One region of the Petrocella sp. genome, then DNA from elsewhere that is predicted to be linked to it. Evidence: predicted binding sites of a transcription regulator. Region 1 holds the regulator's gene; the other holds the start of a gene.
What was found. Region 1 encodes HrcA, which represses chaperone genes, less so after heat shock. Its sites were predicted from a motif close to TGTTAGCACTCNNNNNNNNNGAGTGCTAACA; they were not measured.

Region 1 (8,011 bases):
TTGGAAAGGAAGAATATTGTGGCAGATATCGAACAAAAAAACATTAGAAATTTCTCAATTATTGCCCATATAGATCACGGGAAATCAACCTTGGCGGATCGGATTATTCAAAAAACAGGACTATTAACCGACAGGGAAATGTCTGAGCAAGTGCTGGATAATATGGATTTAGAGAGAGAACGCGGTATTACCATCAAAGCACAGGCTGTTCGATTGGTATACAAAGCCAATAACGGTGAAGAGTATGTTTTCAATCTTATTGATACGCCGGGACATGTGGATTTCAATTATGAAGTATCTAGATCTCTAGCGGCTTGTGAGGGGGCTATTCTCGTCGTGGATGCAGCCCAGGGCATTGAAGCCCAAACTCTTGCCAATGTATATTTAGCTCTGGAACATGACCTTGAGATCTTACCGGTTATAAATAAAATAGATTTACCCAGTGCAGATCCTCAAAGAGTCATACAGGAAGTAGAGGACATCATTGGTCTTGAAGCAGCTCATGCTCCTCTTATATCTGCAAAGGACGGCATTAACATAGAAGAAGTTCTTGAAATGATTATTACAACAATTCCAGCTCCGACGGTAGTTGAAAATCAGCCACTAAGAGCTTTGGTTTTTGATTCAAAATATGACCCATACCGTGGTGTTATAATTTTCTGTAGGATCAAAGACGGCACGGTGAAAAAGGGTGAGAAAATTAAAATGATGTCATCTGGAAAAACCTTCGAAGTCATTGAAGTGGGGTACTTTGGCCCTGGGGTATTTATACCCTGTGAAGAACTCAAAGAAGGTTATGTTGGCTATATCAGTGCAGGTATAAAAGATGTTCAAGATACAAGGGTAGGGGACACTGTGACAAAAGTATCCAATCCGGCAAAGGAAGCACTACCCGGATATAAAAAAGTAAACTCCATGGTATATTGCGGCATCTACCCTGTAGATGGGTCCAAATACCAAGACCTAAGAGACGCTTTAGATAAGCTGAAGCTAAATGATGCAGCCCTTCATTTTGAGCCAGAGACGTCATTGGCATTAGGATTTGGCTTTAGATGTGGTTTTTTAGGATTGCTCCATTTAGAGATTATTCAAGAGCGCATTGAACGCGAATTTAACATGGATGTCATCACAACGGCACCAAGTGTTATCTATAAAGTACATAAAACCGACGGAACGGTTATTGATCTTGCCAACCCTGCGGATATGCCGGATCTTTCAGTCGTTAGGATGATGGAGGAACCGATTGTAAAAGCGCAAATCATGGTGCCTTCAGAGTATATCGGCTCCATCATGGAACTGTGTCAGGACCGACGTGGCGAGTACTTGGGTATGGAATATATTGAAGATACCAGAACCCAGCTTATGTACGAACTGCCCTTAAATGAAATTATATATGATTTTTTTGATGCTTTAAAATCCAGAACCAGAGGTTATGCATCCTTTGACTATGAATTAATTGGCTACAAAGAATCAAAATTGGTTAAGCTTGATATATTACTGAACAAAGAAGTTGTTGATGCGCTTTCCTTTATCGTTCATGAGGAAAAAGCTTATGAAAGAGGCAAAAAAATTGCAGATAAACTTAAAGATGAGATACCAAGGCATCAATTTGAAATACCAATACAAGCAGCTATAGGAAACAAGGTGATTGCAAGGTCTACTATTAAGGCGATGCGTAAAGATGTCTTGGCAAAATGCTATGGTGGGGATATATCCAGAAAAAGGAAACTATTAGAAAAGCAAAAAGCCGGTAAGAAAAGAATGCGTCAGGTAGGTAATGTAGAAGTCCCTCAAGACGCGTTTATGAGTATACTAAAGCTGGATGAATAAGGTGTTGACATGAAAAAAATGGGTCTATATATTCATATACCATTTTGTGTGAAAAAATGCGACTATTGTGATTTTTTGTCCTTTGATCATACAGACTTTTTCTTACGTGATGCTTATGTCGATGCATTAGTAGCTGAAATCTTAGCCATGAAAAGTCAAAACATATCCAAAAAGCTATCAACGATCTATATAGGTGGTGGCACACCTTCTATTTTGTCAGCAGAACAATTTAGTAGAATCATAAAAGCGGTTTATGGTGTATTTGAATGGTCGGAAGATGGAGAGTTCACGATTGAGGTGAACCCAGGTATGGTAGATGCACTTAAGGTAAAGGCCTACTTAGATGCAGGGGTTAACCGCGTTAGTATGGGGCTACAATCCGATGAAGCAAAGATGCTAAAGACACTTGGTAGAATACATGACTACCAGCTTTTCTTAGAATCCTATGAAATGATACGGGCCATAGGCATTGATAATATAAGTATAGACCTTATGTTTGGTCTTCCCGGTCAAACGTTCAATTCATTTAAAGCAACCTTGGAAAAAATCATAGAACTAAAGCCAGAGCACCTATCATTATATGGTCTAATCATTGAACCTGGGACGGTTTTTGAAAGCCAAAATGAAAAAGGACTTTTAAATCTGCCCAGTGAAGATGAAGAACGCCAGATGTATTGGTGGGCTCACGATACTCTACTGGATTGGGGTTATGAGCATTACGAGATTTCTAGTTATGGTAAGGTCGGTAGAATAGGTAGACATAATCGTTCCTATTGGACGTTAGACCCTTATCTGGGTGTTGGTCTTGGAGCAGCTTCATATTTGAATCATAACCGTTATAAGAATATAGAAGATCTTAATCGTTATATTGAAAAAAGCTATCAAATAAATGATATACGTGAATTGGAACAAACAGGCAATACGATCAATCGATTAGAAGAATGGTTTTTTCTGGGACTAAGACAATTAAAAGGCGTTAACCTTATAGAACTAAAGCATGAGTTTGGAGAAAGTCTATTAATAGCTTATCAAGGGATTATAAAGCGATTAATCAAAGAAGAAATGCTTGTAGAAGAAGACGGATGGGTTCGATTTACCAGAAGAGGCTTGGATCTTAGCAATTATGTATTAGCACAGTTTATAAACTTTTAATAGTTTTTTGAGGATAACGTATTGACAAACCTTGAAAAAAATAATATCATTAACTCAGATGTTAGCACTCCACACAATTGAGTGCTAACAATGCGAGAGGTGATGATGGCATGGAACTTAACGAAAGAAAACTTAAAATACTAGAGGCAATCATTTCCAATTATTTAGATACAGCAGAACCAGTGGGGTCCAGAACCATATCCAAGAATTATGATTTGGGTATATCCCCAGCGACCATAAGGAATGAAATGTCTGACTTAGAAGAACTTGGGTTTATCATGCAACCTCACACTTCAGCTGGAAGGATACCTTCCGATAAAGGCTACCGTCTTTATGTAGATATGATTTTAAGTGCCAAGTATGACAGCCCCAAGCATTTATCTTATGTTGAAGCACTACTAAACAAGGCAGGACGTATCGAAACCCTGTTACAGGATATCGTTTCCGTATTAGCAAAAGAGACCAATTTAACGGCCATTGTTTCCACACCTCAGTATTCAAAATGTAAAATCAAAAACATTCAATTAATTGAACTTGAATCTCAGAAAGTATTAGCGGTTATTGTTACAGATGGCAATATGGCCAATAACTATGTACTGGAAATTAATGAAGATATGGATCAACGGATGTTAAACAAGCTCTCATTTATTTTGAATAATCAGCTTCATGGACTTAATGTTGAAGAAATCAATCTACCATTAATTGAAAAGATCAAGGCCTTTGCGAGTAATCAGGATGAAATTATCGGAAAAGTTTTGGAAGTTGTTTTTCAAGCGGTGCACAATAGTGAAAATACAGAGATTTACACATCCGGCGCTATTAATATGTTAAGATTACCGGAATTTAGCGATCTTGAGAAAGCCACTTCAATAATGGAAACACTGGACAAAAAGGACTATATAAGGCAGTTGCTCTTAAAGGATTTTAATGGTGAAAGTATTGAAACCGATGGTGTGAAGATTAAGATTGGATCGGAAAACAACAACGAAGATATGAAGGATTGTAGCTTAATTACAACAACTTATCACGTTGGTGGAAAACCATTGGGTGTGATTGGGTTAATTGGGCCTAAGAGGATGGACTATCAAAGTGCCATACTATCTCTAAAGTGTTTGATTAAAGAAATAGAAAAAAGGATGAATGATTCATAGTCACCTAAAGAAAGGATGTATCGTTTTGATAAATGATAAGGATAAGAAAGACGAAGAAGTCTTGCAGGAAGAAAAAGAGAGCATGATTTCTGATGAGGAAACAGAAGTAATGGATCAAGTTGAGGATGTTGAAGTTGTGACAGAAACGGAAACAGAAACCATAGAGGTTGTATCTCTTGACAAACAACTGGAACAAAAGGAAACAGAATTAAAGGAGCAAGTCGATCGTCATCATAGGACTTTAGCTGAATTTGATAATTTCAGAAAAAGAACTTTAAAAGAAAAAGATCAAATGTATGAAAAAGGTGCTAAGGAAATACTAGAAGTCTTATTGCCCATTGTCGACAATTTTGAAAGGGCATTTGATGCAGTAACGGATGAACATAAGGAAGATTCATTTGTTAAAGGCATTAATATGATTTACAAACAACTTGTAGCAGCACTAAAAGAAGTAGGCGTTGAAGAAATTGAAGCATTGGACCAGGTTTTTGATCCACACTTGCATCATGCCGTACAGCATGAAACCTCAGAAGAACATGAGGAAAGTATTGTGGTAGCCGTATATCAAAAAGGCTATAAATATAAAGACGCTGTGTTAAGATACAGCATGGTCAAAGTCGTTAATTAAGGTTAAAGTATCAACGTAATCTATACGTTGGATGCAGTTAGTAAAACTTAGTTTAGATACTTTAACCAGTAAAGCGTCACCGTAACCCATATAAAAACAACAATCATGACCAATAACAATATAAATAATAAGGAGGCATTACAATGGGTAAAATAATAGGAATAGATTTAGGAACAACCAATTCATGTGTATCTGTAATGGAAGGTGGAAAACCTGTCGTTATAGCTAATGCAGAGGGGTCGAGAACAACCCCTTCAGTTGTAGCTTTTACAAAAACAGGTGAAAGAGTTGTAGGCGAACCAGCGAAAAGACAAGCCATCACCAATCCTGACAAAACCATCATATCTATTAAAAGAGAGATGGGGACAGATCATAAAGTTGCAATAGATGATAAAAAATATTCACCCCAAGAAATATCTGCTATGATCTTGCAAAAACTTAAGGCGGACGCAGAAGCCTATCTTGGTGAGCCTGTTACAGAGGCCGTTATTACTGTACCGGCTTATTTCAATGATAGTCAACGACAAGCAACAAAGGATGCAGGTAAAATTGCCGGTCTAGATGTAAAGAGAATTATTAATGAGCCTACAGCTGCAGCACTTGCTTATGGACTTGATAATGAACATGAGCAAAAAATTATGGTGTTTGACTTAGGTGGCGGTACCTTTGACGTATCCCTAATAGAAATTGGTGATGGTGTCTTAGAAGTTCTTGCAACAAGTGGTAACAACCATCTTGGTGGTGATGATTTTGATAGCCGTGTTATTAAATACCTTGTATCCGAATTTAAAAATGCAGAAGGCGTTGATTTATCCAATGATAAAATGGCGATGCAACGTTTGAAAGAAGCAGCAGAAAAAGCTAAAATAGAACTTTCATCAAGTACAACATCTAATATTAACTTGCCTTTTATTACTGCAACTCAAGAAGGACCAAAGCATTTGGACGTAACGTTAACAAGAGCAAAATTCGACGAATTAACCGATGATTTGGTTAAGTCAACCTTAAATCCTGTTAAGCAGGCGTTAAAAGATGCAGGTATTGACGTAGGAGAACTTGACAAGATTCTCTTGGTTGGTGGATCAACAAGAGTTCCGGCCGTTCAAGAAGCCGTAAAAAGCCTTACAGGCAAAGATGCGTTTAAAGGTATCAACCCAGATGAGTGTGTTGCCGTTGGTGCAGGTATACAAGGTGGTAAGCTTGCAGGAGATGCAGGTGCAGGTAACATTCTATTACTGGACGTTACACCTTTATCCCTTGGCATTGAAACACTTGGTGGTGTTGCAACCAAATTAATCGAAAGAAACACAACAATACCAACAAAAAAAAGCCAAGTTTTCTCCACTGCTGAAGACAATCAACCTGCTGTTGATATTCATGTTGTACAAGGTGAAAGAGAATTTGCTCGTGACAATAAAACACTGGGTAACTTTAAGTTAGATGGTATACCGGCAGCCAGACGTGGTGTACCACAGATTGAAGTAACTTTTGACATTGATGCAAATGGTATCGTCAAGGTATTAGCGAAAGATCTTGGTACAGGTAAAGAACAACATATTACCATTACAGCAAGCACCAATCTTTCAGATGATGAAATCAACCGTGCTGTAGAAGAAGCTAAGGCACATGAAGCTCAAGATAAGAAAAAGAAAGAAGCCATTGATACACGTAATGAAGCGGATTCATTGGTATTCCAGACAGAAAAATCTCTTGAAGAAATCAAAGATCAAATTGATGCAAGTGATAAAGAAAGACTTGAAGGCGAAGTGAAAAAGTTAAAAGATATTTTGGAGAAGACAAAAGTAGAAACAATGAGTGATGGTGATGTGGAAGAAATCAAAGCTGCAAAAGAAGCACTAACAGCAGTATTCCAAGAAGTATCACAAAAGATGTATGAGAAATCAGCAGCAGCCGGGGCTAATCCAGAAGGTGAGCCACAAGGTGAAGCAAATACCGAAGAAGAATTCATTGATGCGGATTTCAAAGAAGAATAGATTTTCTGCTTTGTATGTGTGAAGCCTAGGCAATAAAAATAATTGTTCTATACGAGGACCGTACCAAGCGGTACGGTCCTTATTAATGAAAATATTCATAGAAGTGGGTTCTATGTCTTATAATTAACCTGCCTCTATGAATGTTCTTCATGATAGCATAATCTATTTATAAAAACGGTCATTGTTAAAGGGCTGTCTTTGTTGTATAATAGGTTCTGCTGATTTTGTTGTTCAAAGACAAGGCACCATACATTATTATTTTTATTTTCGTGCCTATGAATTATAGATGTAACCGTTGTTGGAATAAGTTGATTGAGGTGATCAAATGTCAGATAAAAGAGACTATTATGAAGTGTTAGGTGTAAGCAGACAAGCCAGTGGACCGGAGATCAAAAAAGCCTATCGTAATCTTGCTAAACAGTATCATCCGGATATGAATCATAACAGTGAAGAGATAGAGCAAAAATTTAAAGAAGCAACTGAAGCCTATGAAATACTCAGTGATGATACCAAAAGACAACAGTATGATCAGTTTGGTCATGCAGCGTTCACCCAAGGGAGTGGCGGTGGTTATGGCGGGTTCGGTGATATGGGCGACATGTTTGGTGATATTTTCGGTGATTTTTTTGGTGGTGGTTCTAGACGACGGGCCAATGCACCTCAAAAGGGTGATAACATTCAAGCACGTATCAATTTAGAATTCGAGGAAGCCATTTTCGGTGTTGAAAAAGAGATATTTGTAACTGTCTCAGAACCTTGTGATACCTGCGATGGTAGTGGGGCAAAACCGGGCACTTCAAAAGAAACCTGTACGACCTGTGCAGGCCAAGGCCAGGTAAGGTACAATCAACAAACCTTATTCGGTACAGTTCAAAGTGTTCGCACCTGTCACCAATGTGGTGGATCAGGACAAATGATTAAAGAAAAATGTACAGACTGTCATGGTATTGGTCTTAAAAAACAAAATAAAAAATTATCCGTTACCATACCGGCAGGTATTGATCATGGCCAGAGTATGCGTCTTAGAGGCAAAGGTGAACCAGGTATCAATGGCGGACCTAAAGGCGATGTTATACTACAGGTCTATGTTAAACCGCATACAGTATTAGAAAGACGTGGCGAGGATATTTTCTATGAACTTCCGATTAGTTTTTCTCAAGCAGCTCTTGGAACAGAAGTCTCAGTCCCAACCATAGACGGTAATGTTACTTACGAAATAAAAGCAGGTACACAAACCAATACAAAATTCAGACTAA
Region 2 (8,011 bases), on a different contig from region 1:
GACTTAAATCATGCCAATTCGAACAAACACTACGAAGAACAACCACGTATTGCTTATGAAGTCATAAGGAATCGCCACTATGATGCTGACTTTAAGCAGTACGTCAAAGGTTTGATGATAGAAAGCTATATTGAAGAAGGCGCTCAAGGAATAGATGGGGGCGTTTATGGTAAGTCCATAACAGATCCTTGCCTAGGTTGGGAAGCTTCTGAAGCACTGATTAGAGAAATTGCTAGGAAGTTATAGATGGTATAATAAAGAATGGGCTGATTCAAACTAAGTAGAAAACCTATATTATTTTGGTTCTGAGTCAAAAAGATTTTGAAGCTCATGGGTAGACAATTTATTGATAAATGTTTCGCCGGGCTTAATCACATGTTCAATTAGACTTTGTTTTTTTTGCTGCAACGTAAATATTTTTTCTTCTATGGTACCGGCGGTGATTAACTTGTAAACTTGAACACATTTTTTTTGACCGATACGATAGACACGGTCTGTTGCTTGATTTTCAACAGCTGGATTCCACCAAGGGTCAACATGAATGACAACATCAGCGCCGGTCAGGTTAAGGCCGGTTCCGCCGGCTTTAAGAGAAATCAAGAAAACACTATGGAAGCCTGTATTAAAATCATGGACCATCTCTTGTCTTTTATTGGGCGGTACAGAACCATCAAGATAATAAGATTCGATTTTATGCTTATCCAATAAGGTTTGAATCATACCTAACATAGATGTGAACTGAGAAAAAATCAACATACGATGGCCACTTTCAATACTATCTATAACCAATTCTAGAAGTAGGTCCATTTTAGAAGACCCATGAGTATACTGATCGATGAACAAGGATGGGTGGCAACAAATCTGTCGCAAGCGCATGAGAATAGACAGGATTTTCATGTTTTTTTGGCTACCGGATAAATACTTAAAGCTTTCCATTTCCATTTTTGCTTTTTCAATGTAAGCCATATATATTTTTTTCTGATGTTTATTTAGTTCGATGGTGACCTTAGTTTCAATTTTGGGTGGGAGCTCTTTCAAAACATCTTGTTTGATTCTTCTAAGGATAAAAGGCGAAATCATTTGATTAAGCTGTTTTAAACAATGATGGTTATTATCTTTTATGACAGGACGTTCATAGGTTTTAGCAAAGTAACTGGCGTTGCCTAGAAAGCCGGGCAAAATAAAATCGAAAATAGACCACAACTCAGTCAAAGTATTTTCTATAGGTGTACCTGTTAAAGCAAAACGATGTAAGGCGTTTATGTGTTTAACGGCAATAGCGTTTTGAGATTTTGGGTTTTTGATATGTTGTGCCTCATCAATAATACAAAACATGAAAGTTTGTTTATAATGGTGTAAGTCTCTTTTAAGTGCCCCATAGGAGGTGATGATGATGACATCATTACAAAGACTTTCTATTTGCTCAATGCGTTCATTTTTATTTCCGGAGACGACAATGGTTTTTTGATTAGGGGCAAATTTACGAACTTCTTCTTCCCAATTATAGAGCAATGATGTTGGTGCGATAACAAGTGAAGGTAAGCTGGCAACATGACTTGTTATAAGGGTTATGGCCTGCAATGTTTTGCCAAGTCCCATATCATCTGCTAAAATACCACCTAATCCATAAGAAGTGAGAGCACTAAGCCAACGATATCCGGTTTTTTGGTAATCTCTTAGTATGGCATCAAGAGGTTTTGGCACCTCAATGAAATAGTTTTCAGGATTTTGAATAGCATTTAATAGCTTTTTATATGCCTGATTATAATGAACCGTTTGTGTGCTGCTCATAAGGTGATCCAAGAAGAAAGCATGATGTCCGGGTAGGCTTAAAGTGCTACTTTCTTGATTTGAATTTATAATGGGATAGTGGCTGTCAAGAGCACTTATTTGGTGAGCTAAAGCATCCTGTATTTTGAAAAAACTACCATCGGATAATTTGAAGTATCGCTTTTTTTCGACTATGGCCTTTAAAAGTATGAAGATTTCGTCTTGACTTATACCTTCCATTTCAAAACTTAGATCCAGTAGATTAGAACTACTCTTGTAGGCGATAGAAGCGCTAAGCTGTTTCGCGGACTTTAAGTAGGTATCTTTAAAAGAATCGGAATAATAAAGCGTTCCAAGTTTTTGAAGCTTTGGTAGAATTTGGTCGATGAAATAAAATTGGTCATCTTCGGAAGCATAGGTTAAGAATCCTTGAGAATCTATGGCGTGAGGAGTATCTTTTAGTAACTGCAAAATACGTTGCTCAATATTCAACTGTCTAAAAACAATCTGGTCACCTACGTCAGGATCGATTTCAGGATAAAGACCAAACTCATGAGGACCATAGATGAGGTAGGCCCTAAGCTTAAGCTGGTCATGATCTTTATCCAAGTAGATTTTTGATTCCAAAGGGTAACGCAATATTTTTTGAGCAATAGTTGGTTCAAGGGTTACATAACCTACCATTTCAAGAACAGGCAGGATTTGATTTATAACACTATGTATATGGTCATATTGAATATCTAAGGACTTATCAATGAAGTATGTATAAAAAAGTTTGAAAGCATCGGCTTTAATGGCGGATAAAGAACTGATTTGATTGTTATAAAAGGCGAATGAATAGTCTTCTGTTAAGGGGAAGTATATATCATAAGTATTTACAGAGATGATATAATGATCTGTATCATCAGTCAAATAAAGATCAATTTCTAAATGGTCTATGATGTCCTGGTCTTTAAAAAGCATACCATCATAATCTAAGTGAAATGACTTATTCTTTAGAAGTTCTAATAAACGTTTTAAATAAGTGTCCGGTAATATTTGATAAGACGCCTTAATAGGTGTGGATACTAGGCTCTGACGTTTTGGTAATAAGAAGAGTCTTGTTTTATAGAAATCATAGAGTAAAGCGATAATCTTGTAGTCTTCATCTGTAAACTTAAAAGACTCCGAATCGTAGGTTAAGTTTTTTGATAGCTCATAGGTATGTTTCTCCATTACCGCATAAACGAAGGACTCAATATTTTTAACCACATAGATTTGATAGAGCCCTACTTTAAGTGAGACAGCAGATTGAAGGGTTTTATGATAAGCATCTTTTGGGTGTAAAGTGACTTCTAGATTTAGCAGTGTAAGCTGGTTTGAGGTTGTAGGCTGAAACAATACTTTTTCAAAAGACTGGAACATTTTCAAGGTTTGATTTTGAGTAAGATCAAGAGTCAAAGACTCTTTTTTATATAGGATGTATAATAAGGTTGCTAGAGTGTGAATACAAGGTTGAACATCATAACAAGTGCACCTAGCATTTTTGAAGGTGCCTGTATCAGAATAAAAAGATAAATACAGCTCGAATTGTTCATCTTTTAAATCTTTCAAGAGGACATGAAAGCCGTTTTTTGAACTGGCTTCAATACTGAGTATATTATTTTTCTGATGGATCATAAAGCCGGACTTGAATTTTCGATCATTACCAGCATAGGTCTTAATCCATTGTAAAGTGAGTTGAATCATGTTGGCACCTGCTTTTTTAGAGTATAAACTTATTAATCTTGTTTGCAATGTTGATAAAATTCTCTATAATTAAATCATAGGATGTGTTTCATAAGCATATTGTCTTAAACATATCTTACTTTGAAAGGAAAGGAAACGATATGATAGTAAGAGTCGATGGTGATGCTTGCCCGGTACGGGCATCTATTTTACAAATTACAAATAAATATGAGGTCGAAACGGTTATATACACAGATGTTAATCATGAGCTTTCCTATGAAACAGCCTGCGTCATTACGGTTGATCAAGGCATCGATTCAGTAGATCTAGCTATTGTTAGGGATATAAAAGTTGGTGACATTGTGATTACCAACGACTATGGATTAGCATCTTTGGTATTAGGTAAAAAAGGGTATGCCATGGATGCGAACGGTAGGGCGTTTACGTTAAACAATATTGATCAGCTTTTGTTTGAAAGACATTTGCACAAATCACTAAGAATGATGAAAAAAAAGCACAAAGGTCCTAAAAAAAGAGATCGACAAGCGGATGTTCTCTTTAGTAAAAACTTTGAAGCATTGGTCATACAGCTTAAGGCTTAAAGTCAGAAATCTTTTGAATGCTTCTACTTACGGCATCTTTTGATTGCTTCCAAGGCTCCTTTTCATATCTGTAATCAAATTTGGAAATGAACCATTCAAGGTCGCCAATAACGCGATCGAAGTTGGATTGTTGGATAGCAATGAGGTTTATTTTGAAGGTTTGGAAGTCTTTATCCTTTAGGACATATTTGCCTCTATCATATAAACGACCAAAATGCTTGATACAAAAGCCTTTAGATACCATAAATAAATCACGAAAAGATGTATCTTTTTTCCATAGATAAAAAAAAGTATCCAGATAATGGTCTAAAAAGTCTTCAACCCGGTCACATATATAGCATTGATGGACCATTTTTTCAGTGAAGTTTTTAACAGGGCTTAGCGCTGTACGTTTACCTATAGGAAAAACTTTGGATTTATAAGGTTTCATCACAGCTGCTTTAAGATCTTGACGTACCTTCTTCATATGTGTTTCCAGAATCAAAGCCATGCCTAAACGATTTTTTTCATTAAAGAGCTTGGCATAATGGTTAGCACAAAAACCGGATGCGTTGGTATCATGTCTTGTGTCAACATCCATATAGGATGGACCTAATACAAAGTCGATGCTATCCTTTTCAAGAGATTCATACATATGACAAAAAGGACACTCACAATCGGTCTTAAATGCGTCTATGATAGGTATTGTATAGATTTCTTCTTTTGACATAAAAACTTCCTTTATCTAAACAGAATAGATGTTGACAAGTAGAAATTGAGGTATAATAAATAGACAAAGCTATTATATCAGTATAACATAGCGGTAAAGAAGTTGCATCCATTTCCGTATTTTGAATCGAGGTGGGTAAATGATTGAGGTATTAGTAAGTGATAGTTTTTTAATCAGTCAGATATTGGAATGTGGTCAATGTTTTAGATACAAACATATTGAAAACAATATATATGATGTTATTGCTTTTGATAAACGTCTTAGAATCAATCAAGTTGGCAAGCGTGTTTATATGGACTGCGCCAATGAAGAGTACAATCGCTTATGGGTGAGATATTTTGATATGAACAGAAACTATGATCAGATTCAATCTATTCTAGTCAAACTAGACCCCGTACTAAAAAAAGCAATCATGGAAAAAAGAGGGCTTAGAATATTAAGACAAGCACCTTTTGAGATGTTACTTACATTTATCCTATCTCAAAACAAAGCCATTCCCCAAATTAAAATTCTAGTAGAACGTTTGTGTGAGCGTTATGGTCAAATTGTGACAGATCAATATGGGTCCTATTATACCTTTCCTACAGCAGAAGTGCTTGCAGATGTAACGGTGGAAGAATGGCGAACGTTAAAAGTTGGCTTTAGAGCACCTTATTTATATGATGCGATACAAAAGGTTGTGCAAAATACTATAGATTTTGTAGCGATTGAAGAAATGCCGGATAACTTGGCCAGGGATAAGCTAATGGAGATTAGTGGTGTTGGACAAAAAGTAGCGGACTGTATTTTATTGTTTGCTTTTGGAAGAATTGAAGTATTTCCCTTGGATGTTTGGGTAAGACGTATGATGACACATGCATACTTTAATGATCAAAGTGTATCAGATCAGATTATTCTTGAGTTTGCAGACAGATATTTTAAAGGCTTAGGAGGCTTGGCGCAACAATATCTTTTTTACTATGGAAGAGACCACCAAATCGGAAAATAAACTTTAGAATATGGAAGTGAAGTGTTAAAATTTTGCTTGCATATCATGATTTTTTTTGGTAATATAAGAACAGAGATTAGCACTCTTCACTACAGAGTGCTGATAAAAAATATTTATAAACGAGGAGGAATATCATGAATTTAAAACCATTGAATGATCGAGTTGTTTTAAAACAACTTAAAGCGGAAGAGAAGACCAAATCCGGTATTGTATTGCCGGGTCAAGCACAGGAAAAGCCTCAAGAAGCTGAAGTTGTAGCCGTTGGCCCAGGTGGCAATGTAGATGGTAAAGAAGTAACCATGCAGGTTGTTGTTGGGGATAAAGTCATTTACTCGAAGTATGCGGGAACAGAAGTCAAACTAGATGGTACAGAGTATATTATTGTTAAACAAAATGATATACTTGCAGTTGTGGAATAAAGGAGGTTCATTATGGCAAAAGAGATTAAATTTGGAGCAGAAGCTAGAGCAGCACTGGAATCAGGTGTAAATCAACTAGCAGATACAGTAAGAGTAACCTTAGGACCTAAAGGTAGAAACGTCGTTTTAGATAAAAAATTCGGAGCACCACTCATCACGAATGATGGTGTGACAATAGCAAAAGAAATAGAGTTAAAAGATCCTTTTGAAAATATGGGTGCACAGTTGGTTAAAGAAGTAGCAACAAAAACTAATGATGTAGCTGGTGACGGAACAACAACAGCGACTGTTCTTGCTCAAGCAATGATTGTTGAAGGTGTTAAAAACATTGCTGCAGGAGCTAACCCAATCATCTTAAGACGTGGCATGAAGACTGCGACTGAAGAAGCGGTCAGAGCTATCCTTGAAATGAGTCAAACACTAAAGGGTAGAGAACAAATAGCAGAGGTTGCAGCGATATCTGCCGGTGATGAAGCCATAGGAGATTTGATAGCCGAGGCAATGGAAAGAGCTTCCAAAGATGGCGTCATTACCATTGAGGAATCCAAAAGTATGGATACAGAATTAGAGGTTGTTGAGGGGATGCAATTTGATCGAGGCTATTTATCACCATATATGGCTACAGATATGGATAAAATGGAAGCCTTGCTTGAGCAACCTTATATCCTGATTACAGACAAAAAGATTTCTAATATTCAAGAGATTTTACCCATCCTTGAGCAAATTGTTCAAGCTGGCGCAAAACTATTAATCATAGCAGAAGATGTTGAAGGAGAAGCATTAGCGACACTTGTAGTGAATAAATTAAGGGGTACCTTTAACTGTGTAGCAGTAAAAGCACCTGGATTTGGTGATCGACGTAAAGCTATGCTACAAGATATTGCCATATTAACAGGTGGTACAGTTATTTCTGAAGAACTAGGACTTGATTTAAAAGAAGCGACTATGGAGATGCTTGGTAAAGCGAAATCTGTTAAAATTATGAAAGAAAACACCATAATTGTAGATGGCGCTGGTAGTAAAGACGACATCCACAGTCGTGTGGCACAAATCAAGAATCAGATAGAAGATACCACATCAGACTTTGATCGTGAAAAACTTCAAGAAAGATTAGCAAAATTATCTGGTGGTGTAGCGGTAATCAAAGTGGGTGCTGCAACGGAAACTGAAATGCAAGAGAAGAAGTTACGTATGGAAGATGCTTTGGCAGCAACCCGTGCAGCGGCTGAAGAGGGTATCGTAGCAGGCGGTGGTGCAGCATATATCCATATTACTAAAAGAATTGAAGCCATAGTGGACGGTCTAGAAGGTGATGAAAAAACGGGGGCCAAAATTATACTAAAAGCATTGGAATCTCCACTGCGCCAGATTGTAGTGAATGCAGGACTTGAAGGTTCCGTTGTTGTTAATAAAGTGAAAGAATCCGATATGGGTATAGGCTTTAATGCTTTAACAGAAACATATGTTGATATGGTGGAAGCAGGCATAATTGATCCGACGAAGGTGACAAGATCAGCCTTGCAAAATGCTACATCGGTAGCATCGACATTACTGACTACAGAGTCTGTTGTAGCAGATATAGAAGAAGAAAATCCAATGCCAATGGGTGGTGGCGCACCTGGTATGGGAATGATGTAAAAATGATATCGTAACATCCATGATTATAAAATGAATAAGGGAGACTGCGGTCTCCTTTATTTGATTGAAAAGATTTAAACATAAGCAATAAAAGTAGATTGGCCATACAAAATATTAAATAGGAATAAGGTTGTTTCTAAAAGGTCTATCCTATATAATGTAATTGACTCGATTTCTC

Region 2: groES (co-chaperone GroES) is a predicted target of HrcA. The motif match lies at 5,851-5,881, and genes of this name have one in related genera.

What each region holds. Positions count from the first base shown of each region.
Region 1 is NZ_JCBCDA010000007.1:7,068-15,078, forward strand. Features, by position in the region: gene lepA (translation elongation factor 4) at 19-1,830, shown strand; gene hemW (radical SAM family heme chaperone HemW) at 1,840-2,982, shown strand; gene hrcA (heat-inducible transcriptional repressor HrcA) at 3,093-4,133, shown strand; gene grpE (nucleotide exchange factor GrpE) at 4,159-4,761, shown strand; gene dnaK (molecular chaperone DnaK) at 4,905-6,755, shown strand; gene dnaJ (molecular chaperone DnaJ) at 7,081-8,011, shown strand, end outside.
Region 2 is NZ_JCBCDA010000032.1:6,225-14,235, forward strand. Features, by position in the region: gene AC6F8J_RS03925 (3-deoxy-7-phosphoheptulonate synthase) at 1-246, shown strand, start outside; gene AC6F8J_RS03930 (SNF2-related protein) at 295-3,498, opposite strand; gene AC6F8J_RS03935 (DUF188 domain-containing protein) at 3,639-4,079, shown strand; gene AC6F8J_RS03940 (DUF6062 family protein) at 4,069-4,788, opposite strand; gene AC6F8J_RS03945 (DNA glycosylase) at 4,928-5,776, shown strand; gene groES (co-chaperone GroES) at 5,911-6,195, shown strand; gene groL (chaperonin GroEL) at 6,208-7,833, shown strand.